DNA from 3 places in the Geodermatophilus sp. Leaf369 genome. Region 1 is predicted to be linked to each of the others. Evidence: riboswitches for the same ligand, from Rfam matches in the RefSeq annotation. Region 1 holds a riboswitch; each other region holds the start of a gene.

Region 1 (8,277 bases):
CTCGACGGCGTCGACCTGTCCGTCCCCGCCGGGGACTTCGCCGGCGTGGTCGGCCCCTCCGGGTCGGGCAAGAGCACGCTCATCCGGCTGGTGAACCTGCTCGAGCGGCCCACCTCCGGGTCGGTCACCGTCGACGGGCGGGTGCTCACGGACCTCTCCGCCGACGAGGTGCGGAAGGCCCGCACCTCGATCGGGATGGTCTTCCAGCACTTCGAGCTCATGGACTCCCGCACGGCCGCGGAGAACGTCGAGCACCCGCTGGAGCTGGCCGGGGTCGGTCGGGCCGAGCGGCGCCGCCGGTCCGGGGAGCTGCTGGACCTGGTCGGGTTGAGCGAGCGGGCCGCGGCCCGGCCCGGCCAGCTCTCCGGCGGGCAGAAGCAGCGGGTGGCGATCGCCCGCGCCCTTGCTGCCCGGCCCACCGTGCTGCTCTGCGACGAGGCCACCTCGGCCCTGGACCAGACCAGCACCACCGGGGTGCTGGAGCTGCTGCGGCGGGTCCGCGACGAACTCGGCCTCACCGTCCTGCTCATCACCCACGAGATGGCCGTGGTCAAGGCCGTCTGCGACTCCGCGGTGCTGCTGGAGGCCGGTCGGGTGGTCGACGGCGGCCGACTCGACGAGGTGCTGGCCCGGGGCGACTCCCCGCTGGCCGCGGCCCTGCTGCCCGCCCCGGTCGCCGACGAGAGGGAGACCGGCACCCTGGTGCGGGTCACCGTCACCGACGCGACGCCGGAGACCCGGGTGTTCCAGGCCCTGGTCGGCGGGCTCGGGCTCGACGTCGAGGTCGCCGGCGGCTCGGTGGAGACCGTCGCCGGGGGCCGGCACGGTCGCCTGCTGCTGCGGGTCACCGGCACCGACCAGAGCGGCCTGGACACCGCGCTCGAACGGTTGCGCGCCGAGGGCTCCCGGGTCGAGCGCGTCGCGGCCGGAGCGGCCCGATGAGCGACTGGTCCCGCATCTGGCCCCAGCTCCTCGACGCCACCGGCGAGACGCTCTACATGGTCGCCGTCGCCGCCGTCATCACCGTGCTGCTCGGCATCCCGCTGGGCGTACTGCTCACCGTCACCGGGCCCCGCGCGCTGGCCCCGCACCCGGTGCTGAACCGGGTGCTCGGGCTGCTGGTCAACCTGGGCCGCTCGCTGCCGTTCATCATCCTGCTGGTCCTGGTCGCCCCGCTGACCCGCGGCCTGGTCGGCACCACCATCGGCTCCACCGCGGCGATCGTGCCGCTCACCATCGGCGCCGTCCCGTTCCTGGCCCGGCTGGTCGAGACCAGCCTGCGCGAGGTCGCGCACGGCAAGGTCGAGGCCGCCCTGGCGATGGGCGCCCGCCGCCGCGACGTCGTCCGCACCGTGCTGCTGCCCGAGGCGCTGCCCTCGCTCGTCGCCGGCGTCACCGTCACCGTCGTCGCGCTGATCAGCTACTCGGCCATGGCCGGCGCCATCGGCGGCGGCGGCCTCGGCGACTTCGCCATCCGGTTCGGCTACCAGCAGTTCCGCACCGACATCACCCTGCTCACCGTCGCCCTGCTGCTCGTCGTCGTCCAGGCGCTGCAGTTCGGCGGCGACACCTGGGCGCGCCGCCTGGCGCGCCGATGACCCCCCACCTGGAGAGAACCCCCGTGCGTTCCCGTCGCCTCGCCCTGACCCTGTCCGCCCTCACCGCGACCGCCGTGCTGGCCGCCTGCGGCGGTGGGGACGCCGAGCTGTCCGCCGCCGACGAACCGCTCAGCGTCGGCGCCTCCCCGGTGCCGCACGCCGAGATCCTGCGGTTCATCGACGAGAACCTCGCCGAGGACGCCGGGCTGGACCTCGACATCGTCGAGTTCACCGACTACGTCCAGCCCAACGTGGCCCTGGACGACGGCTCCCTGGATGCGAACTTCTTCCAGACCGTCCCCTACCTGGAGGAGCAGGAGGCCACCGCCGGCTACGACTTCACCGCCCTGGAGCCGGTGCACGTCGAGCCCCTGGGCATCTACTCCGACTCCCTCACCGACCTCGCCGACCTGCCCGACGGCGCCACGGTGGCCATCCCCAACGACCCGACCAACGCCGCTCGCGCGCTGCGCCTGCTCGAGGCCAACGACCTCGTGGTGCTCGCCGACACCGGCGACGCCGCCCCGACCTCGCTGGACGTCGAGAGCAGCCCGGTCGACCTGCAGATCTCCGAGGTCGAGGCCGCCCAGGTGCCCCGCTCGCTGGCCGACGTCGACATCGCGGTGATCAACGGCAACTACGCCATCGACGCCGACCTCACCCCGGCCGAGGACGCGCTGGCGCTGGAGGAGGCCGAGGGCAACCCCAACGCCAACCTGCTGGTCGTGCGGGCCGGTGACGAGGGCGACGAGCGCATCCAGACCCTGGAGGAGCTGCTGCACTCCGACGAGGTGCGCCAGTTCATCGAGGACACCTACGACGGCGCGGTCATCCCCGCGTTCTGAGCAATCCCCACCAGCTCGATCGGGTTTGACGGGTTTCGCGCGCGCATGGCACTCTGCTGGCAGGTCACGAGTGCCAGCGCGAAGCCCCGGCTCGCTGGCCGGCAACCCTTCCACCGCGACGGGGTGCTCCGGGTGACGACCTGGCGGCTGCGCAGCGCAGCCGCAAGCGCGGGTCCCGCCAGGTGCGGGCCCCTGACGGCCAGGAGCTCCCCGATGTCCACCGCACTCGACTGCCGCACCGCCCCCCTGCTGCCCACCACCGGCGCGGACACCCTCGTCCCGCTGGTCGACGGCGGCACCGCGACCTACGCCAACCTCGACGTCGCGGCCAGCGCCCCCGCGCTGGCCGCGGTCGCGGCCCGGGTCGCCGAGGCGCTGCCGCTCTACGCCAGCGTGCACCGCGGCGCGGGCTACCTCTCCCAGGTCTCCACCGCGCTCTACGAGTCGGCCCGGGACACCGTCGCGGCGTTCGTCGGTGCCCGCGCGGACGACGTCTGCGTGCTGACCCGCAACACCACCGACGCGCTCTCCCTGCTCGCCGGCTGCCTGCCCGTCGACGGCGCCGTCCTGGTGCTGGACGTCGAGCACCACGCGGACCTGCTGCCCTGGCAGGAGCGCTCCCGCGAGCTGTGCGACGTGCTCACCGCGGCGCCGACGGTCGCCGGCACCCTCGAGCTGCTGGCCGGGGCGCTGGCCGCCCGGCGCTACGTGCTGGTCGCCGTCACCGGCGCCTCGAACGTGACGGGGGAGTCCCTCCCGCTGCGCCGGGTGACCGAGCTGGCCCACGCCGCAGGTGCGCTCGTGCTGGTCGACGGGGCCCAGCTCGTCCCGCACCGGCGGTTCTCCCTGGCCGAGTCCGGCGCCGACTGGGTGGCCTTCTCCGGGCACAAGGCCTACGCCCCGTTCGGCACCGGCGCCCTGGTCGGGCGCCGCGACTGGCTGGACACCGGCCGGCCGTACCTGCCCGGCGGCGGCGCCGTCGCCCAGGTCGAGGTGGCGACGACGACCTGGGTGCCCGCCCCGCACCGGCACGAGGGCGGCTCGCCCAACGTGCTGGGCGCGGTCGCTTTGGCGGCGGCCTGCGACGCCCTCGCTGCGCTGCCCCCCGGCGCGCTGGAGGACCACGAGCGGGCGCTGCGCACCCGGCTGGTCGAGGGGCTCACTGCGGTCCCGGGCGTCCGGCTGCTGCGCATCTGGTCGGACTCGGTCGACCCCACCGGCGTCGTCAGCTTCACCGTCGCAGGCGCCGACCCCGGGCTGGTGGCCGCGTACCTGTCCGCCGAGCACGGCATCGGGGTGCGCGACGGCCGGTTCTGCGCGCACCCGCTGCTCGCCCGGCTGGGCGTCCCCGGCGGTGCGCTGCGGGCCAGCGTCGGGGTCGGCACGTCCTCGGCCGACGTCGACCGGCTGGTCGACGCGGTCGCCCGGTTCGTCGCCGACGGCCCGGCCGTCGAGTACGCGGTGGTGGAGGGCAGGCACCAGCCGGTGGCCGACCCCCGACCGCTGGCCGGGCTGGCCGGGGCCGACCTGGCCGCCGTCGCCCGCGGTGCCGGTTGCGGTCCCGCGCCGACTCGCTGAACCGCGGCACAGACCCCCGCCGAACCCGGCGGACAGCACGTCCACGACCCGAGGAGAAACCACCATGGCCACCCGGCCCAAGGCGAGCGTCGTCCCCTTCACCCACCACGCGGAGGGCACCGGCGTCGCCCAGCAGATCACCGTCGGCGGCGACGCCGGCCACGTCTTCGACGTCGACACCTACCCGGCCTTCGGCGGCGCGGACTCCTCGCCGAGCCCGCTGTCCTACGTGCTGGCGGCGCTGAGCTCCTGCAACCAGATCACCGCCTCGATCGTGGCCAAGGAGCTCGGGGTCACCCTCGGCGCCTGGACCTTCGACGTGCAGGGCGACCTGGACACCGCCGTCATGGTCAGCGGCGAGGAGGGCAACGCGAACTTCGACGCCGTCACCGTGCGGGCCACCGTGGCGACCGACGCCGACGAGGCCACCTTCGCGAAGCTCCAGGCAGAGACCGAGCGCCGCTGCCCGGTCACCCAGCTCTTCGTGCGCTCGGGCCTCGAGTACACCGCCGAGTGGGTCGCCCAGCCGCTGTCCTGACGCGGACGCCAGCGGGGCCCGGGACCGTGTCGGTCCCGGGCCCCGCTGCGTGCGGGTGCCTCAGCTGGCGACGGTGGGGTTCACCTCGGGGGCCTCGACGGCCTCGTCGGTCAGGCCCCAGCGCTCGAGGGTCTCGGCGTAGGTGCCGTCGTCGAAGGAGTGCTGCAGCGAGGCCTGGATCGCCTCGGCCAGCCCGTTGCCCTTGAGCACGGTGGCCGCCACGTAGGTGGTGTTCGGCCAGCCGGCGTTCACCGACCCGACGATCTCCAGGTCACCGACCGACTCCTGGTAGACGGCGTTCGGGTTGGGCCCGATGTAGGTGTCCAGCCGGCCGGACTGGATGGCCAGCAGGGCGTCCGCGGCGCTGACGTAGTAGTCCAGCGTCGCTGGCTCCTCCCCGGCCGCCTCGAGCTCGGCGTTCCAGTCGAGCAGGATGCGCTCCTGGTTGGTGCCCGAGCCCACGCCCACCCGCAGGCCCGAGATGCCTGCGGCGTCGGTGATGTCCAGCCCGCTGTCGGGGGCGGCGATGAAGGCCATGATCCCCTGGCGGTAGGTGGCGAAGTCGAACAGCTGGAGCCGTTCGGCGTTCACGCCCACGTTGGAGAACACCGCCTCCAGGTCGCCGGACTGCACGCCCAGCGGCCACGCCTCCCAGGTGGTGTTCACGATCTCCAGCTCCAGGCCCAGCCCGTCGGCGACCAGCTGGGCGATGTCGACCTCGCTGCCGACGACGGTGGCGTTGTCGTCGGCCAGGAAGCCCAGCGGCGGGTCACCGGCGCCGTTCACCCCGACCCGGAGCACGCCGTCCTCGGCGATGTCGGCGGGCACCAGGGCCGCGGCGTCGGGGTCCTCGTCGGTGGTCACCCGGTCGGCCTGCTCCGGGGAGGTGTCCACCACCAGCGCGGTCTCGGCCGCGGAGCCCCCGGCGGCGTCCGCGCGGGCCTCGGACTCGATCTCGGCGGAGCTGGTGCAGGCGGTGAGCAGCAGGAGGGCGGCGACGGGCAGCGCGCCGACGAGGTGGGAGAGCTTCACGGGTGTCCTCCGAGGGGTGTGGGTGGTGGGTGTGGTCACGAGCCGAGCCCGGCCGGGTTGAGCTGCGAGCTGTCGACGGCCTCGGAGTCCAGGCCCCAGCGGTCGAGCACCTCGGTGTAGGTGCCGTCCTCGATGACGTGGTCGACGGCCGCCTGGAAGGCCGCGGCGTAGCCGTTGCCCTTGACCGTGGTCACCGCGATGTCGGCGGTGGCCGGCCAACCGCCGCTGGTCGTGCCGGCGATGGCGAAGTCCTGCGGGGAGGTCGCGGCGCTGTAGGCCGCGGTCGGGTTGGGGCCCACGTAGGCGTCCAGCCGGCCCGACTGCAATGCCAGGACGGCGTCGTCGTACTTCGGGTAGTAGTCGATCGTCACCGGGTCGAGGCCGGCGGCGACGTTCTCCTCGTTCCAGGCGAGCAGGACCTGCTCCTGGTTCGTGCCCGAGGCGACCCCGACGGTGAGCCCGGCGACGTCGGGCGCCGAGGAGATCTGCAGGCCGGAGTCGGCACCGACGAGCCAGCCCAGGACGTCGGAGCGGTAGGTGGCGAAGTCGTAGATCTGCTTGCGCTCCTCGGTGACCGTGACGTTGGAGATGACCGCGTCGACGTCGCCGGACTGCAGCGACAGCGGCCAGTTGGACCAGTCGTTGACCACGAACTCCACCTCCAGGCCCAGGGAGTCGGCGAACAGCGTGGCCAGGTCGGTCTCGCTGCCGATGACGGTGGTGTTGTCGTCGGCGAAGAAGGCCAGCGGCACGGCCCCCTGGGTCACCGAGACCCGCAGGACGCCGTCCTCGAACGCGCCCGGGGGCAGCAGCGCGACCGCCTCGTCGCTGACCGTGGAGTGCACCCGGTCCTGGTCGGGGGTGGTGTTGACGGTGAGGGCGTCGGTGGCGCCGCCCTCGGAGCGGGCCTGCTCCTCGATCTCGGCGCTGCTGCTGCACGCCCCGAGGGCCAGGAGTGCGGCGGTGGCCAGGGACAAGGCGACGGTGCTGCGTCGCAGGTGTGCAGTCACGGGGGGTTCTTCCTCTTCGGGGCGTGCTTCTACGACGGACGGCGCGGGCGCGCCGTCCGGGACCTGGGGGGGTGGGGCTACAGGACCTTGGCCAGGAAGGCCTTGGTCCGTTCGTGCTGCGGGTCGTCGAGGACCTGCGCGGGGGTGCCCTGCTCGACGACGCGGCCCTCGTCCATGAAGACGATCTGGTCGGCGGCCTGGCGGGCGAAGCCGATCTCGTGGGTGACCACGATCATCGTGGTGCCGGTGCGGGCCAGGTCGGCGATGACGGCGAGCACCTCGCCGACCAGCTCGGGGTCCAGCGCCGAGGTGGGCTCGTCGAAGAGCAGCACCGCGGGCTTCATGGCCAGCGCCCGGGCGATGGCGACCCGCTGCTGCTGCCCGCCGGAGAGCTGCCGGGGGTGTGCGTCGGCCTTGTCGGCCAGCCCGACCCGGGCCAGCAGCTCCCGTGCCTCGGCCTCCACCTCGCGCCGGTCCCGGCCCTGCGCCGAGACCGGGGCCTCGGTGACGTTCTGCAGCGCGGTGAGGTGCGGGAAGAGGTTGAAGGACTGGAAGACAAAGCCGAACCGGGTGCGCTGGCGCAGCAGGTCCTTCTCCTTGAGCTCGTGCAGCTTGTCGCCCTTCCGGCGGTAGCCGACGAGTTCGCCGTCCAGGGCGACGAAGCCCCGGTCCACGGTCTCCAGGTGGTTGATCGACCGCAGCAGGGTCGACTTGCCCGACCCCGAGGGCCCGAGGACGACGGTCACGCTGCCCGGTTCGACCACGAGGTCGACGCCGTGCAGCACCTCGTTCGTGCCGAAGGACTTGTGCACCCCGTGCACCTCGACGCGACCGGGACGGGTCTCGACGGCGGTCATCGGGTCACCGGGTCCTGGCCGGAGGTCGCGGCGGCACCGGTGGGGCGTACCCGGGAGATGCCCGCGGTGAGGTTGCCGCGCAGCCGTTGCAGGGGTGTCGGTGGCAGCGTGCGGACGGCGCCCTTGGCGTAGTACCGCTCCACGTAGTACTGGATGACGGTGACCACCGTGGTGAGCACGATGTACCAGATCGCGGCCACGACGAGCATCGGGAGCACCCGCTGGGTGCGGCCGTAGATGACGCTGACGGTGTAGAACAGCTCGCCCAGGGCCAGCACGTAGACGATCGAGGTGCCCTTGAACAGGCCGATGATCTCGTTGACCGCGGTGGGCACGATGGTGCGCATCGCCTGCGGCAGCACGATCTTGGTGGACTGCCGGCGGCGCGGGATGCCGAGGCTGGCAGCGGCCTCGTGCTGGCCCTGGTCGACCGAGAGGATGCCGGCCCGCACGATCTCGGCGGAGTAGGCGGCCTGGTGCAGGCCCAGGCCCAGGATCGCGGCGCCGAACTTGTCGATCAGCGACAGCGTCTCGAAGCTGGCGAACGACGGTCCGAACGGGATGCCCAGGTCGATGGTCTGGTACAGGTAGGCGAGGTTGTACCAGAGCAGCAGCTGCAGGATCAGCGGCACGGACCGGAAGATCCAGGTGTACCCCCAGCTCACCGACCGCAGCAGCGGCGAGCGCGACAGCCGCATGAGCGCCAGCACCGTGCCCAGGGCGAACCCGAGCACCGCGGTGATCAGGGTGAGCTGGATCGTCGTCCAGACCCCGCGGACGATCGAGACCTCGCCGAGGTAGGCCAGGACGACGTCCCAC
Region 2 (10,588 bases), on a different contig from region 1:
GCCCACGCGGCGAGCATGCTCCCCGCGGCGCTGGTGTGGCCCCGGCACCGGCGGGCCGCGCTGACCAGTGCCGCGGGTGCCACCGCCGCCGCGCTCGCGGTCGGCGTCGCGCAGGCCGGGGAGGACGCCGCGACCGGGGAGCTCTGGGCAGACCCCACCCGCTGAGCCCGGCGTACGGTCCGGCCGTGGCTGAGCGGCGGACCGGGGTCCTGATGGGCCTGGCGGCCTACGCGGTGTGGGGGCTGTTCCCGCTCTACTTCCCGCTGCTGGAGCCCGCCGGTGGCGTGGAGATCGTCGCCCACCGCATCGTGTGGTCGCTGCTGTTCATCGCCGTCCTGCTCACCGTGCTGCGCCGTTGGTCGCACGTGCGCGCTGCGGTGCGCGACAGGCGCACCATGCTCGTGCTGGCCGTGGCCGCCGTGCTCATCGCGGCCAACTGGCTGACGTTCGTCTACGGGGTCAACTCCGGGCACGTGGTGGAGACCTCGCTGGGCTACTTCGTCAACCCGCTGGTCAGCGTGCTCCTGGGCGTCGTGGTCTTCCACGAGCGGCTGCGCCGGCTGCAGTGGGTCGCGGTGGGCATCGCGGCGCTGGCGGTCGTGGTGCTCACCGTCGACTACGGCCGGCCGCCGTGGATCGCGCTGACCCTGGCGCTGACGTTCGGCCTCTACGGACTGATGAAGAAGCTCGTCCGGGTCGAGGCCGCCCCGGGGTTGTTCCTGGAGACCCTGGTGGTCGTCGTCCCCGCGCTGGTCGTGCTCGGGGTGCTGCAGGGCAACGGGCAGGGCACGTTCGGCAGCGCCGGGACCGGGCACGTCCTGCTGCTGGTCAGCTCGGGTGTCGCCACGGCGATCCCGCTGCTGCTGTTCGCGGCCTCCACCCGTCGGGTGCCGCTGTCGACCATCGGGCTGCTGCAGTACCTGACCCCGCTCATGCAGCTGGCCATCGGCGTCTTCGTCTACGACGAGCCGATGCCCGCCGCCCGGTTGGCCGGTTTCGTGGTCGTGTGGGTGGCGCTGGCGGTGTTCACCGTGGACAGCCTGCGCGCTGCGCGCACCGCCCGGCGGGCCGTTCCGGAGCCCGTCCCGGCCGGGCTCTGACGCAACCGGTCGGTCGCTGCGGGTGACGCCACTGGGGCGCCGTGGCCGCGCGGGTCGGGTGGGGCGGACGCGCACCGACGGCGTCCCGGCAGCCCGTGCGCGAGGGGGTTAGCGTCGGGACGCACGCCCGCTGCGCGACCCGCGCGGGCCCCGATCGACGACCCGGAGGACCACCCCCGCATGAGCAGCGACGCCGCCACCGCACCCCAGGACCCGCAGGACGCCGCGGGCCCCGACGGGACGCCCGGTGACGTGTCGGGACTGCCCCGCCGGGAGCGTGACGTGCTGGCCTTCGAGCGGCAGTGGTGGCGCTACGCCGGGGCCAAGGAGGCCGCCATCCGCGAGCAGTTCGGGCTCTCGGCGACGCGGTACTACCAGGTGCTCAACGCCGTGATCGACCGTCCGGAGGCGCTGGCCGCCGACCCGCTGCTGGTGCGCCGGCTGCGTCGGATGCGGGCCACCCGGCAGCGCCAGCGCTCGGCCCGCACCCTGGGCATCGACCTCACCTGACCACTAGGGTCGGTCACCGTGGGGAGGCATGGGGGACCGGGCGGTGACGAGGGCCCGTCGGACGGCGAGCGCCCGGCAGGGGGCCGGCGCCGCGCGCCGGAGCCCACGGCCACCCCGCCCGACGCACCCCGCCCGGACGACGACGAGCTGACGACCCTGGGCCGGCGCACCCGGGCCGAGCGGCGCCGCGAGGGTTCGCTCCCGCCGGGGGAGGACCCCATGTCCGGCAGGCCGGTCCGCAGCATCCGGCCGACCCCGCCGCCGCCGGGCCCGCCGGCCCGACCGGTCGAGTCCGCGCGCACACCTCCGCCGGGTCGTGCCGACGGCGAGGTCGCCCCGCGCGACGGTGCACCCCCGCCGGTTTCCGGCCCCCGGACCACGTCGGACCCGCTGACCACCACCCGGCCACCGGTGCCACGCACGCCTGCGCTGCGGGCCCCCTCCACGACGAACCTGCCGGTCCCCGCGGGTCCGCCGCCGGCCCCGCCGCACGAGGCCCCGCCGGCCGGGGCCACGACGTCGGCAGCGGGCGCGACGACCGAGGCCCCTCGCGACCGGGTGCCCGAGGTCCCGGCGACGCCCGCCCCCTCGCCGTCCTCCGCCCCGGTGCCTCCTCCGCCCGGGACTCCGCGTCTGGAGGCGACCCCGTCGGCGACGACGCAGACGCCCGGTGACCGACGGCCCGGGACACCGGGTCCGGCCACCGGCCCGCAGGGCGGTCGTGCCGCGTTCCGGGCCGAGCGCCAGGCCGCGGACGCCGCGCGGCGCAAGGACGACCGTCGCCGGGGGACGCCCCCGGAGCCCACGCCCCTCGAGGAGCCCCGGCGCGGATCCCGCTCCCTGGTGATCGGCCTGGTCGCGGTCGTGGTCGTCGCGCTGGTGCTGCTGAGCGTCTGGTCCTTCCAGCGCACCGACACCGACGAGGCGGCCCGGTCGCAGCCGGTGGCCCCCACCACCGCCGCCACGACCCAGGCGCCGGCCCCGACGACCACGGCGGCGCCCGGCGGGACCCCGGCCGCCCCCGCACCCACCGGGCCGGTCTTCGCCCCGGTGTCGGTGCTCAACAGCGCAGGCATCTCCGGGCTGGCCGCCGACATCGGCGACCAGCTGGTGGCCGGTGGCTGGGAGATCCGCACCCTGGGCACCTACGGCTCCGACGACGTCGCCACCACGACGGTCTTCTACACCGAGGGCGACACCACCCAGCAGCAGGCCGCGGAGAGCCTCGTGGCCCAGTTCCCCGAGGTCAGCGGCCCGGCCGTCCGGTTCTTCGAGATCCCGGACCTGCCCGACCCGGGCATCGTGGTCATCGCCGACGGCAGCTGGCGGCCCTGACCCGCGAGGGTCCCCCGCACAGCTCCGGCACAGCCTCGTCGCCGGCGGAACACAGTCCCGTCGTCGTCCGTTCAGGTCCCGTGCGTCCCACCCGCGGGCTCGTGCGTCCCAGCCCGCGCCCCGGCGCCCGTGCGACGCTCCGTGCCCTCCCCGCCGTCCTGGTCACCGCGCTCCTCGGCGCGCTGGTGCTCGCCGTCCCCACCGCGACCCCGGCGCGCGCCGTTGAGGACGTCGCCACCGAGGACGCCACCGTCGCCTCGGGCAGCGGGGCCGACGCCGTCGAGCTGGACACCACCGTCTACGTGCCGGCCTCGGCCACGGCCGACACCCCGGCCGCCGCCGTCGTCCTCGCGCACGGGTTCGGCGGCAGCAAGGACTCCACCGCCGACGACGCCCGCGACCTCGCCGGCCGCGGCTACGTCGTGCTCACCTACTCCGCCCGCGGGTTCGGGGAGAGCACCGGGCAGATCGGCCTGGACGACCCGCGGTACGAGGTCGCGGACCTCTCCACGCTGATCGACCGGCTGGCCGAGCGGGACGACGTGCTCCTCGACGGCGAGGGCGACCCCCGGGTGGGGGTCTCGGGGGCCAGCTACGGCGGGGCGCTCTCGCTGCTGGGCGCCGCCTACGACGAGCGGGTCGACGCGATCGCCCCGCAGATCACCTGGAACTCCCTGACCAGCGCTCTCTTCCCGTCCCAGGCCGGCACCGTGGACGCCGACACCGTCGCGGCCACCCCCACCACCGGGGACACCGGGGTGTTCAAGCGGCTGTGGGCCGGGCTGTTCTTCGCGACCGGCTCGGTGCCCACCGGGGACGGGCTGCTCGCCTCGATCACCGGTGGGGGCTCGACCGGCGCCGGAGCCGGGGGCCTGCCCGACGTCGACCCCTCGACCCTGGACTCCGCGGCCGTCGAGCAGGCCCTGACCTGCGGCCGGTTCCGGCCCGAGGTGTGCGCGGCCTACCAGTCCGCGGCCTCCACGGGCACGCTCACCCCGGAGATCGCCGAGGTCCTCGACCGCTCCAGCCCCGCCGCCGTGCTCGACCGGATCACCGCGCCGACCCTGCTGGTCCAGGGCACCCAGGACTCGCTGTTCGGCCTGGGCCAGGCCGACGCCAACGCCGCCGGGATCGCCGCGAACGGCACGCCGGTCAAGGTGGTCTGGTACGAGGGCGGCCACGACTCCTCGGCCGACGAGGGCACCACCGCCGACCTGCGCGACCTGGTCGCCGGCTGGTTCGACGACCACCTGCGCGGGGAGGGCGACGCCGGCACCGGCTTCACCTACCCGGTGCCCACCGGCGTCGGTGCGGCCACCGGCAGCGTGCAGGGCGGCGGCCAGACCGAGCAGGCCGCGGCCTACCCCGGCACCGGCGACGCGGCCCCGGCGCAGCGGGCCGACGTGGCGCTGTCCGGGACCACCTTCCCGGTCGTCACCCCGCCCGGGGGCAACCCGGCCGCGATCACCACCGTGCCCGGCCTGGGTGCGGTCACCGCGGCCCTCGGCGGGACGACGGTGGAGATCCCCGGACAGTTCGCCGCCTTCGACTCCGAGCCGCTGACCACCGCCACCGACGTGGTCGGCGCCTCCACGGTGACGCTCGCGGTCTCCTCGCCGACCGGCACCGCGACGCTGTTCGCCAAGCTCTACGACGTCTCACCCGACGGCGGCCAGTTCCTGCCCTCGGGCCTGGTCGCACCGATCTCGCTGACCGGCATCTCCACCGACCCGACCGCCCCCACCGAGGTCGAGGTCGCCCTGCCCGGCATCGTGCACCGGTTCGAGACCGGCCACACCATGCGGGTGCTCGTCTCCTCCACCGACCAGGCGTTCGCCGCGCCGGCCGAGGCCGGGGTGTACTCCGTCGCCCTCGCCGGGGACGGCGCGCTGGCCGCGCCCACCGTCGACGGCACCGTGCAGGGCGAGTCCGGCGCCACCCGGTGGTGGGTGCTGCTGGCCGTCCTGGTCGGTCTCGGGGTGCTCGGTGTCGTCGTCGCCAAGCTCTGGGGCGCCCGTCGCCGGAAGCAGCTGTCGGTCGTGGAGCCCGACGGCGAGGACGTGCCGCTGCGCTTCGAGGGCGTCACCAAGTCCTACAAGGACGGGTTCACCGCCGTCCGCGACCTGTCCTTCGAGGTCCGCCGCGGCCAGGTGCTCGGCCTGCTGGGGCCCAACGGGGCGGGCAAGACCACCTCGTTGCGGATGCTGATGGGGCTGATCCAGCCCTCGGAGGGCACCATCTCCGTCTTCGGGCACCCGGCGTCCCCCGGCGCCCCGGTGCTCTCCCGGCTCGGCTCCTTCGTCGAGGGCACCGGCCTGCAGCCGCACCTGTCCGGCCGGGACAACCTGGAGCTCTACTGGGCCGCCACCGGCCGGCCCGCCGAGGACGCGCACCTGGAGGAGGCGATCGAGATCGCCGGCCTCGGGACGGCGCTGGACAAGCGGGTGCGCTCCTACTCCCAGGGCATGCGCCAGCGGGTGGCCATCGCCCAGGCCATGCTCGGCCTGCCCGACCTGCTGGTGCTCGACGAGCCGACCAACGGGCTGGACCCGCCGCAGATCCACGCCATGCGCGAGGTGCTGCAGGACTACGCGAAGACCGGTCGCACGGTCATCGTGAGCAGCCACCTGCTGGCCGAGATCGAGCAGACCTGCTCCCACGTCGTCGTGATGGCCAAGGGCCAGAAGGTCGCCGAGGGCACGGTCGAGGAGATCATCGGCACCGGTGGTGCCGTGCTGGTCGTGCTCGCCGACGACGCCGACACCGACCGGGCGGTCACCGTCCTGGAGTCCCTGGACGGTGCCTCGGTCGAGCGGGCCGACGAGGGGCTGGTCGTCGACCTCGGCGGAACCAGCCGGGCGGCCGCCGTCGCCGCCCTGGTCGGAGCCGGCATCGGCGTCGACCAGGTCACCCCGCGTCGTCGCCTCGAGGACGCGTTCCTGTCGCTGGTGGGGGAGTCATGAGCAGCACGACCGGGTCCACCGTCCAGTCCACCGGCGCCGTCGCCGGGTACCGCCCCGAACGCACCCTGCGGCTCTCGGTGGAGCTGCGCCGGCAGTTCAAGCGGCGGCGCACCATCGGGGTCTTCGCCCTGATGGTCGCCCTGCCGCTGGTGCTCATCGCCGCCCTGCAGCTCGGTGCCAGCGAGGACGCGCAGGCCAACAGCCGGCTCAACCTGGTCGACGTCGCCACGTCGTCCGGGCTGAACTTCACGCTCTTCGTGCTGTTCGCGACCACGTCGTTCTTCCTGGTCGTGGTGTACGCGCTGTTCTTCGGCGACACCGTGGCCAGCGAGGCCCAGTGGGGCTCGCTGCGGTACGCCCTGGCGACGCCGGTGCCCCGGATGCGGCTGCTCCGGCAGAAGTGGCTGGCCGCCCTGGTGCTCTCGGTGTCCGCGCTGCTGACCGTCACGGTGGTCGCCGTCGTCGCCGGCGGGATCGCGTTCGGGTTCTCCGACATCCAGACCCCGATCGGGATCAGCATCGGGCAGGCCGACGGGCTGCTGCGGCTGGCCGGGATGGTCGGCTACCTCGCCGTCCACCTGCTCGTCGTCGGCACCCTGGCGTTCTGGCTGTCCACGGTCACCGACGCGCCCCTGGCCGCCGTCGGTGGCTCGGTGTTCACCATGTTCGTCTTCGCGATCCTCGACCAGGTCGAGCAGCTCGGCGCCGTCCGCGACTACTTCCCGACCGCCGAGGAGTTCGCCTGGACCGACCTGCTGCAGACCCCGATCGACAGCGGCGACCTCTACCGCGGCGTCGTCCAGTCGCTGCTCTACGCCGCCGTCTTCACCGCCCTGGCCTTCCGGCACTTCTCCCGGCGCGACGTCACCTCGTAGCCGCGCGCGTCAGAGGGAGGCGCGGACGGCCTGGGCCCAGCCCTCGCCCATCGGGGCGTCGGTCACGGTGACGTTCGCGAGGGCGGCGGTGGCCTCGGTCATGCCCGGGACGGCGGCGCCGTTGGCGGTGATCCACAGGCGGCCGACCGCGGGTGCCATCTCCAGGTCGCTGACGGAGTCCCCGACGGCGACGGCGTCGACCGGGTCGATGCCGCGGCGCGCGAGGTCCCAGGTGATGGCGGCGCCCTTGTCGATCCCCCGCGGCATCAGGTGGTAGACGTGCGGGTCGCCCTCGTGGTCGGCCAGCGTCATCCGCGAGGTGCGCGGCACCCTCCCGTTGTCCTTGACGGTCAGCCACCCCCAGCCCCGCTCGGCCAACCAGCCGTCGACGGCGACGGTGTCCACCCAGCCGCGCAGCAGCGCGTCGGCGGCGTGCGTCGCGTGCCAGGGCGCGTGCCACTCCAGCCGGCCGGGGTGCTCGGCGACCAGGGCGTCGACCACGCCGAGGCCGGCCAGGACGTCCATCGGCGTCCGGCCCTCGTGCTCGTCGGGCAGTGCGCCGGTGAGCAGGTGCGTCTCCCGGCCGCCGTCCCAGCTGACCAGCGAGCCGAGCTCGGCGACGTGCCCGTCGACGGCGAAGACCCGGCCGGCCTCCAGCAGCTGCGCGTGGGTGCGCCCGGAGACCAGCACCAGCGGGATGCCGGACCGGTGCAGGTCCAGCAGGGCGCCGGCGGGGGAGTCGGTGAGCTCGCGTCCGGCGGTGTGGAAGAAGGAGCCGCGCGGTCCCACCATCGTGCCGTCGAGGTCGGTGTAGACGATCGCAGCGGCCATGCAGGTCATCCTGCCGGAGCCCCGGTTCCGGTACGGTGGCGCCGTTCCACTCATCCAGAGGGGCAGAGGGACACGGCCCGCTGAAGCCCCGGCAACCACCGTGCGCACTCGTGCGCGCAGCAGGTGCCCCTTCCGTCCTGCGCGGCTCGACGGCCCGACGCGGGGAAGATGAGGAGGTAGTCGTCGTATGACCATGACCGCTCCTGTTGCTGGAGTCGCTGCCCAGCGCTCCACCCAGCCCATCCCGACCAACCCCGCCCGCGGCCTGGTGTGCCGCAACTGCGGGGCCACGTTCGGCCTGATCGCCGAGCACGCCTGCGCCGAGTGCTTCGGCCCGCTCGAGGTCGACTACGACCCCGAGCTCATGCGCGCGGTGACCCGCGAGCAGATCGAGGCCGGCCCGCAGAACATCTGGCGCTACTCCGCGCTGCTGCCCACCGGTCAGGACCCCGAGTCCCGGGTCAGCCTCGACCCCGGCATGACCCCGCTCGTGCGCGCCCAGCGCCTCGGTGACGAGCTGGGCTTCACCGCCCCGCTGTGGGTCAAGGACGACTCGGCCAACCCGACGCACTCCTTCAAGGACCGCGTCGTCAGCCTGGCCGCCACCGCGGCCAGGGGCTTCGGCTACGCGAAGATCGCCTGCGCCTCCACCGGCAACCTGGCCAACTCCGTCGCCGCGCACGCCGCCCGCACCGGGCTGCCCTCCTTCGTGTTCGTGCCCAGCGACCTCGAGCCGGGCAAGATCGTCCAGTCCGCGGTCTACGGCCAGACGCTGGTCGCCGTCGACGGCTCCTACGACGACGTCAACCGGCTCACCAGCGAGCTCGCCGAGACCGACGAGTTCGAGGACTGCGCGTTCGTCAACCAGAACGTGCGGCCCTACTACGCCGAGGGCTCCAAGACCGTCGGGTACGAGATCGCCGAGCAGCTCGGCTGGCGCATCCCGGCCCAGGTGGTCATCCCGATGGCCTCGGGGTCGCTGCTCACCAAGGTGGACAAGGCCTGGCGCGAGCTGGTCGCCGCCGGCATCGTCGCCGACACCGAGTGGACCGTCTACGGCGCCCAGTCGGCCGGCTGCGACCCGATCGCCACCGCCTTCGAGAACGGCTGGGACGTCGTCAAGCCGGTCAAGCCCACCGGGATCGCCAAGTCGCTGAACATCGGCAACCCCGCCGACGGCCCCTACGCCCTGGACGCCATCCGGCGCACCGGCGGCTCGGTCGGCCGGGTCGGGGACGCCGAGATCGTCCAGGGCATCCGCGACCTGGCCCGCACCACCGGCGTGTTCGCCGAGACCGCGGGCGGGGTGACCACGGCGGTGCTGCGCCAGCTCGTCGAGCGCGGGGTGCTCGACCCGGCGAAGGAGACCGTGGTGCTCAACACCGGCGAGGGCCTGAAGACCCTGGACCCGCTCGCCCCGGTCGTCGGGCCCACCCACCGGGTGGACCCCTCGCTGAAGTCGGTCCGGGCGGCCGGGCTCATCAGCTGACCCCCGTGGACGGCCCCGGCACGCCTCCCCGGGTGCCGGGCCGATCCTGGGCTCCGGCCCTGCTCGCCGGGCACGGGGCGCTGGCCGTCGTCCTGCTCCTGGTCACCCTGGTGACCGCGCTGGTCGGCGGCCGGCTGGACGCCACCCCGGGGCCCGACGACGTCGTCCGTGCCGCGGTCCTGGTGCTCGCGCTGGCCGTGGTCGTCGGCACCGCGCTGCGGGTCGGACGGCGACGCCCCGGTGTCGAGGCGCGCTGGTCCGCCGTCGTCGCGCTGTGGGTGGTGGTGCCCTGGGCGTGGGCCGGGCTGTGGGTCGGCGGGTCGTCCCCGGCCGCGCTCTCGGTCGGCGTCCCGCTGCTGGGCTTCTTCTGGTGGCCGTTCATCCTGGTCGCGGGGCTGCTCGGGGCCGTCGTCGCCACCGTGCTGGCAGCCGTCGCCGCCCGCCGGGCGGACTGAGCCCGGACCCCCACTCCTTGCACTCGCAGGGGTCGAGTGCCAGACTCGGGCTGGCACTCGGAGCACCTGAGTGCCAACCAGGTCGGACCGGTGAGGCACCGGCACGTGAGCCGCAGGAGGCGCACGGTGCAGGTGTCGTCCGTCGCGGGCACCGCCCGACCAGCAGCGAGCCACGCATGGAGGACACCACCACATGGCCAAGATGATCGCCTTCGACGAAGAGGCCCGCCGCGGCCTCGAGCGGGGCATGAACACCCTCGCCGACGCCGTCAAGGTCACCCTCGGCCCCAAGGGCCGCAACGTCGTGCTGGAGAAGAAGTGGGGCGCCCCCACGATCACCAACGACGGTGTGAGCATCGCCAAGGAGATCGAGCTCGAGGACCCGTACGAGAAGATCGGGGCCGAGCTCGTCAAGGAGGTCGCCAAGAAGACCGACGACGTCGCGGGTGACGGCACCACCACCGCCACCGTGCTCGCCCAGGCCCTCGTCCGCGAGGGGCTGCGCAACGTCGCCGCCGGCGCCAACCCGATGGCCCTCAAGAAGGGCATCGAGAAGGCCGTCGCCTCGGTCTCGGAGTACCTCCTCTCGACCGCCAAGGACGTGGAGACCAAGGAGCAGATCGCTGCCACCGCCTCCATCTCCGCCGCTGACCCGGCCATCGGCGAGCTCATCGCCGAGGCGATGGACAAGGTCGGCAAGGAAGGCGTCATCACCGTCGAGGAGAGCAACACCTTCGGTCTCGAGCTCGAGCTCACCGAGGGCATGCGCTTCGACAAGGGCTACACCTCGCCCTACTTCGTGACCGACACCGAGCGCATGGAGGCCGTCCTCGACGACCCGTACGTGCTCGTCGTCAACAGCAAGATCAGCTCGGTCAAGGACCTGCTGCCGCTGCTGGAGAAGGTCATGCAGTCCGGCAAGGCCCTCATGATCATCTCCGAGGACGTCGAGGGCGAGGCCCTCGCGACCCTGGTGGTCAACAAGATCCGTGGCACCTTCAAGTCCGTCGCCGTCAAGGCCCCGGGCTTC
Region 3 (10,588 bases), on a different contig from region 1:
GACCGCCGGGTGCAGGTCCAGGTGCGCACCGTGCTGCAGCACGCGTGGGCCGAGTTCGAGCACGACATCCGTTACAAGGGCACGGTGCCCGCCGAGCACGCCTCGGAGTTCGACCGGCGGTTCACCCTGGCCGCGGGCCTGCTGGAACTCGCCGACCAGGAGTTCACCGCGATCCGCGAGCGGCTGCGGGCCCCGGCGATCGAGGCCACCGAGGACGAGGACCCCGACGACCCGCGCATCGCCCCCCGCGAGCTCGCCGCGTTCCTGGCCGGCCAGTACGCCGACGCCGACTGGTCCCGCCCGGACCACTACGACTGGATCTCCGGCCTGCTCCTCGAGCTGGGCGTGACCTCGCTGGTGGAGCTGGGCGACGTGCTGCGGACGGCGGACGACGCCGCGATCGCCGAGAAGATGGGCTACCGGTACCCGCCGGGTGCGGTCCGCCGGCTGGACGACGCGCTGCTGTCGGCGTTCGGGGAGCGGTACGTGGAGCTGCACGGCAACGCGCACCGAGCGCCGGCGCTGCGGGCGAGGCTGGAGAAGCTCACCGGGCGATGAGTCCCGGGCCGCGGCCCGGTCCTCCTCGCATGGGAATCGTGACGACGTCGGCATCGGTGTCCGTGGACGGCTTCATCGCCCACGATGACGACACCCCCGAGCACCTGTTCGACTGGTACGGCAGCGGGGACGTGGAGGTGCCCAACGCCGGGGACTTGCCGCCGTTCCGGCTGAGCCGGGCGAGCGCCGACCACTGGACGGCGTGGCGGGCGTCGCTGGGCGCACTCGTCGTCGGGCGTCGGCTGTTCGACCTGACCGACGGCTGGCACGGCGTGCACCCGCTGGGTGTCCCGGTCGTCGTCCTGACCCACGAGCCGCCGCGCGACTGGCAGTGGGCCGGCCCGTCGACGACGTTCATGACCACCCTGGGGGACGCAGTCGCGACGGCCCAGGAGCTCGCCGGGGACGCCGTCGTCGGCCTGGCCGCCGGGACGGTCGCCGGTCAGGCGCTGGCCGCGGGCCTGCTGGACCGGGTCGACATGGACCTGGTGCCCGTCGTCCTCGGGTCGGGACGCCGGTACTTCGGCGACGTCCCGCTGGACACGGTGCTGCTGGGTGACCCGACGGTGTACGTGCAGGGTGACCGGGTCACCCACCTGTCGTTCCCGGTCAGGGTTGCGGGGCGCTGACCTGCGCGTCGTCGGACCAGCCGAGGCCGGCGACCACCTCGGCCAGCGGCGCCGGCGGGCCGTACAGCCAGCCCTGGCCGTAGGTGCAGCCCAGGGTGTCCAGCAGCGCTGCCTGCTCGGCGCTCTCCACGCCCTCGGCGACGACGTCCAGACCCAGCCCGGTGGCCAGCCCGACGATGCTGCGCAGCAGCTGGGCCCGGCGCGGTGAGGTGGTGATGGTGGCGATGAAGGAGGAGTCGACCTTCAGGACGTCGGCCGGGAGGGTGTCCAGGCGACTCAGCGAGGAGTAGCCGGTGCCGAAGTCGTCGATCGCGACGACGATGCCCTGGGCGCGCAGGGTGTCCAGCGCGCAGACGGCCTCGGTGGACTCGGCGTCCAGCAGGCTCTCGGTCACCTCGAGCACGGTCTCGGCCGCCGGCCACCCGGTCTCGGCGAGGATCGCGCGCACGCGCTCGGGGTAGCCGGGGTCACACAGCTCCAGGCCGGAGACGTTGACGCCCAGGCGCAGCCGCCGGCCGGTGCGGGCGTACAGGTCGGCGAGCTGCCCGGTGGCGCTGCGCAGCACGTGCTCGCCGAGCGCGCCGATGAGGTGGTGCCGCTCGGCGAGGGCGATGAACTCCTCCGGCGGCACCGGGCCCACCCCGGGCCGGTTCCACCGGGCCAGGGCCTCGACGCCCAGGACAGAGTCGGTGGCCAGCTGCTGGATGGGCTGGAAGTACACGTGCACGTCCCCGGCGCGGACGGCGGCGGCCAGATCGCTCACCAGCTGGGGGACGTCGCCGCCCTCCAGCTCGCAGCGGCCGCGCCCGGCCGCCTTGGCCGCGTAGAGCGCCTGGTCGGCGCGACGCATCAGCTGGGCCGCGCTCTCCCCCGGCACGTGCTGGGCCACCCCCACCGAGAGCCGCAGGTCGGGGTGCCGGGCGCAGACGCCGCGCACCAGGGCGAGGGCCTCGGTGCCGGCCAGGCCCGGGAGCAGCAGCGCGAACTCGTCGCCGCCGTGCCGGGCCAGCACCGCTCCCGCCGGCAGTGCTGCGCTCCACGCCTCGGCGACCTGGCGGAGCACCTGGTCCCCGGCCTCGTGGCCCTGGGTGTCGTTGACCGCCTTGAACCCGTCCAGGTCCAGCAGCGCGGCCGACATCCGGACGTCGCCCCCCGCGTTCGTCAGCAGTTCCTGCATCGCCTGGTCGAAGCCGCGGCGGTTCCTCAGGTCGGTGAGTGGGTCACGACTGGCCCCCGAGGCGCGCAGCACCAGGCTGCGGGTGACCGTGCCCAGCGCGACGACCACCGCCTGGAGGGCCAACGCGGTGGGCAGGGCGACGTCGCCCTGCACGTGGAGGGAGAGTGTCGCGGCCACCAGGGCGCCCACCAGGTAGGCGGTGCCGACGACGAGGCTGAAGAACAGGTAGCCGACCACGACCACGAACGACATCAACGCGGCGACCACCAGCGCACTGGCCGCGTCCGGCGCCAGCACGACGGCGACGGCGATCAGGACCACCGCGGAGCTGATCGCGACGTGGAAGGCCCAGCGCGGCCAGCCCCGCGCCCACCGGTGGACGACGACCGCGCAGGCGAAGGCCGTGGCGGACAGCGTCAGGAGTGCGACCTCCTGGGCGCCGCGGGTGTCCGCGCCCCAGGTGATGAGCAGTCCGGCCAGCCCGCCGACGACGTAGAAGACGGCGATGGTGCCCGCCATCGCCCGGGGCGTGGCGACCTCGGGCGTGCGGAGCAGCTTCACCGACCCATTTCAGCACCGATCCGGTTCCGCGCCGGGGATGTCAGCGCGGTTCCCCCGGCAGGGTGACGACTGTCGCTACAGCACCCGCACGGGCGCGCCCGACAGCCAGGCCGCGACGTCGGCGACGGCGTCGCGCCAGAAGACCTCGTAGGTGCGCTCGGTGACGTAGCCCAGGTGCGGGGTGAGGACGGCGCGGCGCAGCTCGCGCAGCGGGGAGTCCACCGGCAGCGGCTCGGTGTCGTAGACGTCGAGACCGGCGCCGTGGATCGACCCGTCCCGGAGTGCCGCGACGAGGGCGGCCTCGTCGACGATCGGCCCGCGGCTGGTGTTGACCAGGATCGCGGTCGGCTTCATCAGCGCCAGCTCGGGTGCACCGAGGAGCCCACGGGTGCGGTCGGAGAGCTTGAGGTGGATCGAGACGACGTCCGCCGTGCGCAGCAGCTCGTCCCGCTCGACCCGGCGGACGCCGACCTCGGCGGCGCGATCGTCGGTGAGGTTCTGGCTCCACGCGACGACGTTCATGCCGAAGGCCTGCCCGACCCGGGCGACCGCCGAGCCGAGGTTGCCCAGCCCGATGACGCCGAGGGTGGCGCCGGCGAGGTCGCGGCCGACGGTGTGCTGCCAGCCGCCGGCCCGCATCGAGGCGTCCTCGACCGGGACGTTGCGGGCGACGGCGAGGATCAGCGCCCAGGTCATCTCGGCAGTGGCCGGCCCGTGCGCGCCGGTGCCGGTCACCGCGACGCCGAGATCTCTCGCCGCGTCGAGGTCGATGGCGGCGTTGGCCGCGCCGGTGGTGACCAGCAGGCGGAGGTCGGTGAGCCGCTCGAGCACCTCGCGGGGGAAGGCGGTGCGCTCACGCATGGCGACGACGACGTCGAAGCCGCGGAGCCTCGCCACGAGGGCGTCGGGATCAGCGACGTGGTCGGCGAACGCGACCACCTCTGCCTCGACTGGCAGCGTCGACCAGTCGGCGAAGCGGGCGGCGGCGGACTGGTGGTCGTCGAGGAGCGCGATGCGGTGCACGTGCTCCGGTCTACTCCCGGTCAGCCCCAGCTGCCTGCCCGGGCCGCCGCGGTGTTGGGGTCCTCGTCGACCAGCCGCCACCAGTGACCCCCGACCACGGACTCCTCGTCGCCGTCCTCCCCCGGGTCACCCCGGCGGACGGCGACGCCCATCGACGTGACCACCAGTGCCGCGAGCCCGCAGAACAGCCAGACCGTCGCGATCCCGGCCAGCGCGGGCACGAAGCCGCCGACCAGCAGCGGCGTGAGCACGCCGAAGAGCAGCAGGCGGGGCGAGACGGGGTCGTCTGAGGTGCGGTCGTCGGCGGTGCGGTCCACGGGGTCGGCTCCTGTCGGGGTGGTTCCGCTCGCATCGGCTCGTGGCCGGTGGTTGTTGAGGCGGTCTCACCCGTCGGCGGGAGAGCAGGGGCTGGCTCCCTCACCCGGGAGCCGCACGGAGAACGCGGCCCGGTGGCCTTCGTCGGGCAGGTCGAGCAGCAGCAGGTGGTGCCGCCGGTCCAGGTGCGCGACCGGCCCGTGCCGGCGGACGAGGGCAGCCACCCGCGGGGCGTCGTGGGTGCGGACGCGGAGCAGTTGGTCGCCCGCCGCCACGACCGCGGATTCCCGGTCGACGTCCATCACGACGACGATTTCGCGGGTCTGCGCCTCAGCAGACAACCGGACCTGGATGTGGTGCGGACGGTGACCGGGGGCCTGCCGTGCGCAGTCGGCGAACGACGGCAGGTGCCGCGGGACGGCTGTGTACGGCGGCTCGAAGCGGTCGCCGCGGTGGGTGTCATCAGGCATGGGAGCCCTCTCGCCCGGGGGCGCCGTCGGGCGCCCCACCCTTGCCGACCGCGGACGCGGTCGACCCGGTCTTCTCCCGGAGGCACCTTGTGCGGAGCGAGGTTGCCGGGACAGCAAGCCGGGAGGCTGTGCGCTGTCCGCTCTGGACCTGTTTCTCAGCCTAGGACGGGGGTCCGACAGAAACGCACCCTGTGGACAAGATCATCGCGGTGGCCGCCGTTCGCGCGAGGCTGCCGGGCATGACGACACCGCCGCTGCCCACCGTCCCCGTGACCACCGACGCCGAGCTGACCGAGCGCTGGAAGGGACTGCTCACCCTGGGCGGCCAGCCCGTCCGTCGCTCGCTCTTCCTGACGTGGCTGCGAGCCGACGGCACGATGGTCCCGCTGTGCGTCCCGGTCGAGGACCTCGACGCCGAGCCCGACCGACTGGCCATCGGCAACCTGGTCCAGCTGCACGACGTCGTGGCCGAGTCCGAAGGCGCCGACCGCACCGAGCTGCACCTGGCCATGTGCCTGGAACGTCGCGGCCCGGCCGGGCTGTCCCCCGGCGACGACGCGTGGGTGTCCGCGCTGGAGTCGGTGCTGCGCCATCGGGACGGGCTGGACTGCAGCCTGCACGTGGGGAACGGGCACACGGTGGTGGTCGTGATGCCCCGTCGGTCCTGGCCAGCTGCGTGACGCGTGCCTGCCGAGTCGGTCGTGGGCCCGGAGAATGTCGGGATGGCGACCCTGCACCTGACGAACGTCCCGGAGCACGTCGTCGCGGCGTTGGAGGCGATCGCTGCGGCCGAGCAGACGACGGTGAACGCGGTTGCCGTGCGTGAGCTCGCCGCTGTGCCCGAGCCGACCGGGAGCGCCCGCCTGCTGGTGGCGCTGCCGGACACGGGGCTCTCGGCTCAGGTGCTGCTGGGCGCGATCGCCGACGGCCGACGTCCAGCCGGTGAGGGGCTCAGGTCGGCGGAGTGAGGTAGCGCTGGTGGAAGTCCCGGATCCACCGTCCCGGGGTCGTTCCGGCGATGACAGCACCCACCTCCTCCAGGGTCCTCCGCTCGTAGGTGAGTGCGTCCGACAGGAGCTCGCGGTAGCGCACGTCGGCCGAGACGACCGCCGGGTTGGTGGCGGGTGCCAGGACGACGAACCTCGTCGCGGCCACACGGTCCGGGGCGTCGCCGACCATGGACAGGGCCAGCAGGTGGTCCAGCCACAGCTGGCGCAGCGGCAGGGCACGCAGTGCGGGTGCCTCGGGGTCGGTGAAGACCCCGGACTCTCGGGCGACCTCGCCGTACCGGTCCGACCGGGGTGGACCGGGATCCTGGGTCAGGTCTTCGTGGTACTTCACCTCGATGCCCACGCACGTCGGTCGCCCGGCGGCGTCGACGGCCCGAATGGCGACGTCGAACGCCGAGCGGTTCCCCAGGAACCGGTCGTCCCCTCGACCCGGGGACCACTCAAACTCGATCGTCGTCACGGTGCGCACGAGGTCCGGCCACAGCAGGCGGCACACCGACGTCGCCAGGTCCAGGTCGGCGGCCAGCTCGGCGAACAGGTTGAACGCCAACGGCTGCGACGACAGCATGTTCTCGTAGACACGGGGTGCGCTGATCAGGGCACCCGGCCGGGTCCGCGCCCGCTCGACCGCTGCGGCGACTGTTCGGGTGAGGAAGTTGCTCGTCGTGTCCCCGGCCGGCAGCAGCGATCCCAACGGCCGGCCCTGGTGGTCACCGGCTGGCAGGCCGAGGTGTTCGCGCCACCGGGCCTGCCGGAGCCGGAGCTCGCTCTGCCAGGGTCGGTCCGAGGAGACGAGGACGTCGGCTGCTGCCAGCGCCCCGGGGTCGGACGAGGTCATGGACGCACCCTCGCGATCAGTGCGCGGGTCGCATCCGACCCGCGTAGTCGGTGCGCGACGGCGTCCCCGCCGACGCGCTGGATCAGGTCGAGGTCCCCGCAGACCACCAGCAGGTCCCGGGCCCGGGACAGCCCGACGTAGAGCATCTCCCGGGCCCGCGCCTCATCGCGGAACCCGTTGACCGCCAGCACGACCGCCGGCCGCTCCAGGCCCTTGAACCCGAGCACGTGGCCGTAGAAGAGGTCCTCGTCGTCCCAGTAGGAGGCCCAGTAGGCGTCCTGCCCGGCGGCCTGGCGCTCGGCCTGGACCGGGTGTCGGCGGTAGGTCGTCAGCAGCGCCAGCGCCTCCGGGGGCCAGCCCTCGTCGAGCAGCTCCTCGGCAACGCCGTCTGCGGCGTCGACGGCGTCGTCGGTCGCGCACGGCACGAAGCGGACGGGCGCACCGGTCCCGCCCAGCAGCCTCATCTGCGCCGGCGCCAGGCTGGAGAACGTGCCGCCGATCTGCTTGGTGTTCCGCAGGTTCTCGTTGAGGTCGTAGGTGCCGAGCTCGACGGTGGGGCGGCCCTGCCGGGCGAAGACGCGCTGGCCCTCGTCGGCGAACACGTAGAGGCAGCCGCCGTCGGGGTCGCGCAGCGAGGCGAGCACCGCCGGCCACCAGGACTGGTCGAAGTCCTGGGCCTCGTCGACGACAATCGCGTCGAAGCGCTCCTCGGACGGCAGCGCGGAGGCCAGCTGGACCATCTGCTGCGGCAGCCGCTCCTCCCAGTAGGGACTGTCGTCGTCGGTGCCCCGTTCGACGCCCCACCGGATGCCGAGCGCGTGGAACTCCCCCACGTAGGCCGGTTGCTGCTTGGGCGGCAGCAGGGCCACGCGGCGGCGGAGGAACTCGGCCAGGCCGCGGGAGTAGCAGAGCAGCGCGACCCGCTGACCCGCGGCGGTCAGCCGTCGGGCCTTCTCCACCGCCAGCCAGGTCTTGCCCGACCCCGCGCCACCGCGGATCTCGACCCGGTCGTGGGACTCGCAGAAGTCCAGCAGCTTGGCCTGCTCACGGGTCAGCAGCTCGACGGTGGCCTCCCGCTCCCCGAGCTGGGCGACCAGGTCGGCCTGTGGGATCAGGGTGCCGACCAAGCAGTCCACGAGCAGGTCGACGTCGTCCTTGGTCGGGGCGTCGGGCTGGTTGTCCGCCTGCCGCAGGGCCGAGGCGATCCGGCCGGCCGCGACCGGCAACTCGCTCCGGTCGATCAGCGCCCAGCGCGGCGCATCGGGTGCGGCGAAGCCCTCGGGCAGCGTCGTCGTCGGCAGGGCGACCATGTGCACCAGCCGCGGGTTGCCCCGCGACCACCGCGGCGCGGCCCACAGGAAGTCCCGAAGGGCGTACTTGCACTTCAGGGCCTGTTCGACCGGGTGGATGGCCTTGCTCTTGCCGCCGGTCTGCCACCACTGCCCGTCACGCAGCGAGACGCTGCCGCCCTTCACCTCGAGGACGGCGACCCCGTGTCCGGGCCAGGCGACGATGACGTCGGCCTCGCGGTCGGCGCCGCGGTCGGTGAACCGCTGGTTGCAGATGAGCACCGCGACGTCGGGCAGCTGGTCGCACAGCGCCGTGACGAACAACCGCTCCGCGTCCGAGGCGAACGCCGCGTCCGCCGGGACCATCCGCGCTGTCATGTCCGCTCCCCCGTGTCCGCGGGCGTCGACACCGGCACCCGCGCGGGCAGCATGTCAGGCGAGCCACCCTCGGTCGTCGACATGGCGGCCCGCCGCGCGGCGGCAAGGGCCCGGCCCGCGTCGAGCCTGGCTCGCAGCACGGCCCGCTGCGCCGCGGCCTTCTCCCGTGCTTCCTGACGGACGTCGAGCAACCGATGCTGGACCGGCGTGGCGGCGCCGACGACGCGGAACAGCGCCGGACAGGGCGGCTGGACCGCCAGGTTCAGAGCCGCGAGATCGCTGCCCACCAGCGGCACCGGGACGACGAGGACGTGCCGGGCGACCCAGTCGACGAGACGCGGGGACCGTTCGCGCCCGAGGTCGAGCAGCGGCCACAACCGGATGCGGAGCAGGGACAGCAGCCGCGGGTCGAGCAGCCGTCGGGCCTGCCCGGCCAGGGTGTCCAGGGCGGCACCCTCCCGTTCGTGGTCGGCCGGAGCCATCCACCAGGTGAGCAGGTCGCCCTCCATCGGCGTGCCCAGTCGTCGTTCCACCGCCCACCGGCCCTCGCCGTCGAGCCACGCGCTCATCAGCCCGGGCTGGTGCCAGCGCACGGAGTCCCCGTCGGCGATCCAGGCCGGGGGGACGGCGGCGTCCTGGACGAAGAGCGCAGCTGACACCTCGGTGGCCGTCGGCACCTCAGAACACCGTCCCGCGGTGCTCGCTCATGCAGTCGTGGCACTCGTCGCCGTCCATGTGCCATGCCGAGCGCTGCCGGCGGCACAGCACGCACCAGCGGACGGCGGCGCGGCTGGCCCCCACCAGCGCGGCCGCGACGGCGGCGACCTCCGCGGGGCGGACCAGCAGGTCGGTCAGGTCGAGGACGTGCTGGTCGACCGGGTGCAGCACCGGCCGGTGGTCCTCCCAGCGGCCCTCGGGGCGGGCGAGCGCGAAGGAGGACTGGTCGACCCCCAGCAGGAGCTGCGCGGGCTCACCACTGACGAACCAGGTCCGAGAGAGCAACCCTCCCTCGGCCTCCAGCACGTCGGCGCCGCGGCGCCATCCGCCGCCGAGCACGTCCACCAGCGGGCCCACCGGGAGCCCGACCTGCGCCTCGATCACCCTCTCGAGCTCGGGGAGGGAGACCCCGTCGTCGTCCTCGTCATCGTCATCGGGGTCGGGGACGGGGACGCCTGGCGGTGGCAGCGAGGGTGCCGGGCCGGCGGCGATGTCCTCCACGACGTCCCAGAAATCCTCGATGTCGAACGGGAAGGTCATGACGACGTCGACGCCGGGGCCGCCCAGCCAGACGTGGTCGGGACCCGCCCGCAGGTGCACGTCCGTGCCCGCCATCTCGTCGAGGTCGGCGAGGTGGCTGCTGCCGGTGTGGTCGAGCAGCTGCTCGAGGTCCTGCAGACCGGTGTCCGCCGCAGCGACCTGCAGTTGCCGGGCCAGGTCGGGGTGCCAGCGGACGCCGGACTTCATGAGCACCACGTGCAGGACCTGCTCGTCGATGTCGGCGTGCGGGGCCGCTCGGTTCTCGATGGCCGCCAGCCGGTGGACGCGCAGGCGCGTCCTCTGGGCAAGCTCCGGGAGACTCAGCCCCAGGACCGCGCGCATGGCCCGGAACTCCACGCCGGTGGGGATGGGCCCCTGCGGCATCTCCTCGGCCGGGTGCCAGTCCGGGGAGTTCATCTCGGCCTCGGTGGGCAACCGGTCGGTCCACCGGCGACGTACGCTGCTCACCGGTCGATCCCGTGGTGCCGCCCGGCGCAGTCGTTGCAGACTCCGCGGTAGCCCGAGAAGTCCTCCGGGGCGTGCGGACGGCGGCAGGTGGGGCACCAGCGGAAGCTGCGCCGCCGAGCCCGTGCGAACTCGTCGGCCGCTGCGGCGAGCCACCCCGGGGAGCAGAGCAGATCGTCCCGGCTGAAGGACCGCCCCTGGTCCCACGCGACCTCGACGTCCCCGGCGGCGGCGACCGGCGCCAGGGTCAACGTCCCGAGCCCCACGCCGAGGGCCACCTGCGCCGGCTCACCGCTGACGAACCAGTCCACCCCGGCGTCGTCCAGACTCACCCGCCGCCACCCGGCGCCCACCGCGCGGACGACGTCCTCGACCCCGACCCCGAGCAGGTCGGCGAGCTCCCGCTCGTCGGTCGTGGGGTCGTCGTGGGACCCCCACTCGTGCGAGCACCCACGGCAGACGAACGCCGCCTGGTCCTCGAACACGATGCACCCGGCCAACGCGACCAGGCCACGCTCGGCGGCCAGCGCCAACTCCGCCGTCGGCATGCCGTGCACCACGCGCACCGCGTCCTCGACGCCGCACTCCGGGCACACCTGCCCCCGCACCACTCCGTAC

What was found. A riboswitch is a leader RNA that binds a small molecule or an ion and turns the genes downstream of it on or off. The one in region 1 is predicted to bind S-adenosylmethionine.
Positions count from the first base shown of each region.
Region 2: another riboswitch for S-adenosylmethionine. It lies ahead of thrC (threonine synthase); the one in region 1 lies ahead of ASG36_RS10360 (aminotransferase class V-fold PLP-dependent enzyme).
Region 3: another riboswitch for S-adenosylmethionine. It lies ahead of ASG36_RS18515 (hypothetical protein); the one in region 1 lies ahead of ASG36_RS10360 (aminotransferase class V-fold PLP-dependent enzyme).

Region 1 is NZ_LMQA01000002.1:317,462-325,738, forward strand. It holds gene ASG36_RS10345 (methionine ABC transporter ATP-binding protein) at 1-942, shown strand, start outside; gene ASG36_RS10350 (methionine ABC transporter permease) at 939-1,598, shown strand; gene ASG36_RS10355 (MetQ/NlpA family ABC transporter substrate-binding protein) at 1,622-2,443, shown strand; SAM riboswitch class IV at 2,506-2,618, shown strand; gene ASG36_RS10360 (aminotransferase class V-fold PLP-dependent enzyme) at 2,657-4,021, shown strand; gene ASG36_RS10365 (OsmC family protein) at 4,086-4,559, shown strand; gene ASG36_RS10370 (ABC transporter substrate-binding protein) at 4,620-5,591, opposite strand; gene ASG36_RS10375 (ABC transporter substrate-binding protein) at 5,627-6,601, opposite strand; gene ASG36_RS10380 (amino acid ABC transporter ATP-binding protein) at 6,679-7,458, opposite strand; gene ASG36_RS10385 (amino acid ABC transporter permease) at 7,455-8,277, opposite strand, start outside.
Region 2 is NZ_LMQA01000001.1:1,163,623-1,174,210, reverse strand. It holds gene ASG36_RS05810 (hypothetical protein) at 1-165, shown strand, start outside; gene rarD (EamA family transporter RarD) at 186-1,100, shown strand; gene ASG36_RS05800 (DUF3263 domain-containing protein) at 1,281-1,610, shown strand; gene ASG36_RS21785 (LytR C-terminal domain-containing protein) at 2,022-2,945, shown strand; gene ASG36_RS05790 (alpha/beta fold hydrolase) at 3,047-5,908, shown strand; gene ASG36_RS05785 (ABC transporter permease) at 5,905-6,783, shown strand; gene ASG36_RS05780 (Cof-type HAD-IIB family hydrolase) at 6,793-7,614, opposite strand; SAM riboswitch class I at 7,662-7,789, shown strand; gene thrC (threonine synthase) at 7,808-9,103, shown strand; gene ASG36_RS05770 (hypothetical protein) at 9,136-9,558, shown strand; gene groL (chaperonin GroEL) at 9,752-10,588, shown strand, end outside.
Region 3 is NZ_LMQA01000004.1:448,561-459,148, forward strand. It holds gene ASG36_RS18490 (DUF429 domain-containing protein) at 1-558, shown strand, start outside; gene ASG36_RS18495 (dihydrofolate reductase family protein) at 588-1,187, shown strand; gene ASG36_RS18500 (bifunctional diguanylate cyclase/phosphodiesterase) at 1,168-2,925, opposite strand; gene ASG36_RS18505 (D-2-hydroxyacid dehydrogenase family protein) at 3,001-3,948, opposite strand; gene ASG36_RS18510 (hypothetical protein) at 3,969-4,265, opposite strand; gene ASG36_RS18515 (hypothetical protein) at 4,332-4,733, opposite strand; SAM riboswitch class IV at 4,766-4,882, opposite strand; gene ASG36_RS18520 (hypothetical protein) at 4,973-5,413, shown strand; gene ASG36_RS22065 (antitoxin) at 5,456-5,701, shown strand; gene ASG36_RS18530 (hypothetical protein) at 5,685-6,581, opposite strand; gene ASG36_RS18535 (ATP-binding domain-containing protein) at 6,578-8,248, opposite strand; gene ASG36_RS18540 (hypothetical protein) at 8,245-8,925, opposite strand; gene ASG36_RS18545 (RodZ family helix-turn-helix domain-containing protein) at 8,927-9,973, opposite strand; gene ASG36_RS18550 (hypothetical protein) at 9,970-10,588, opposite strand, start outside.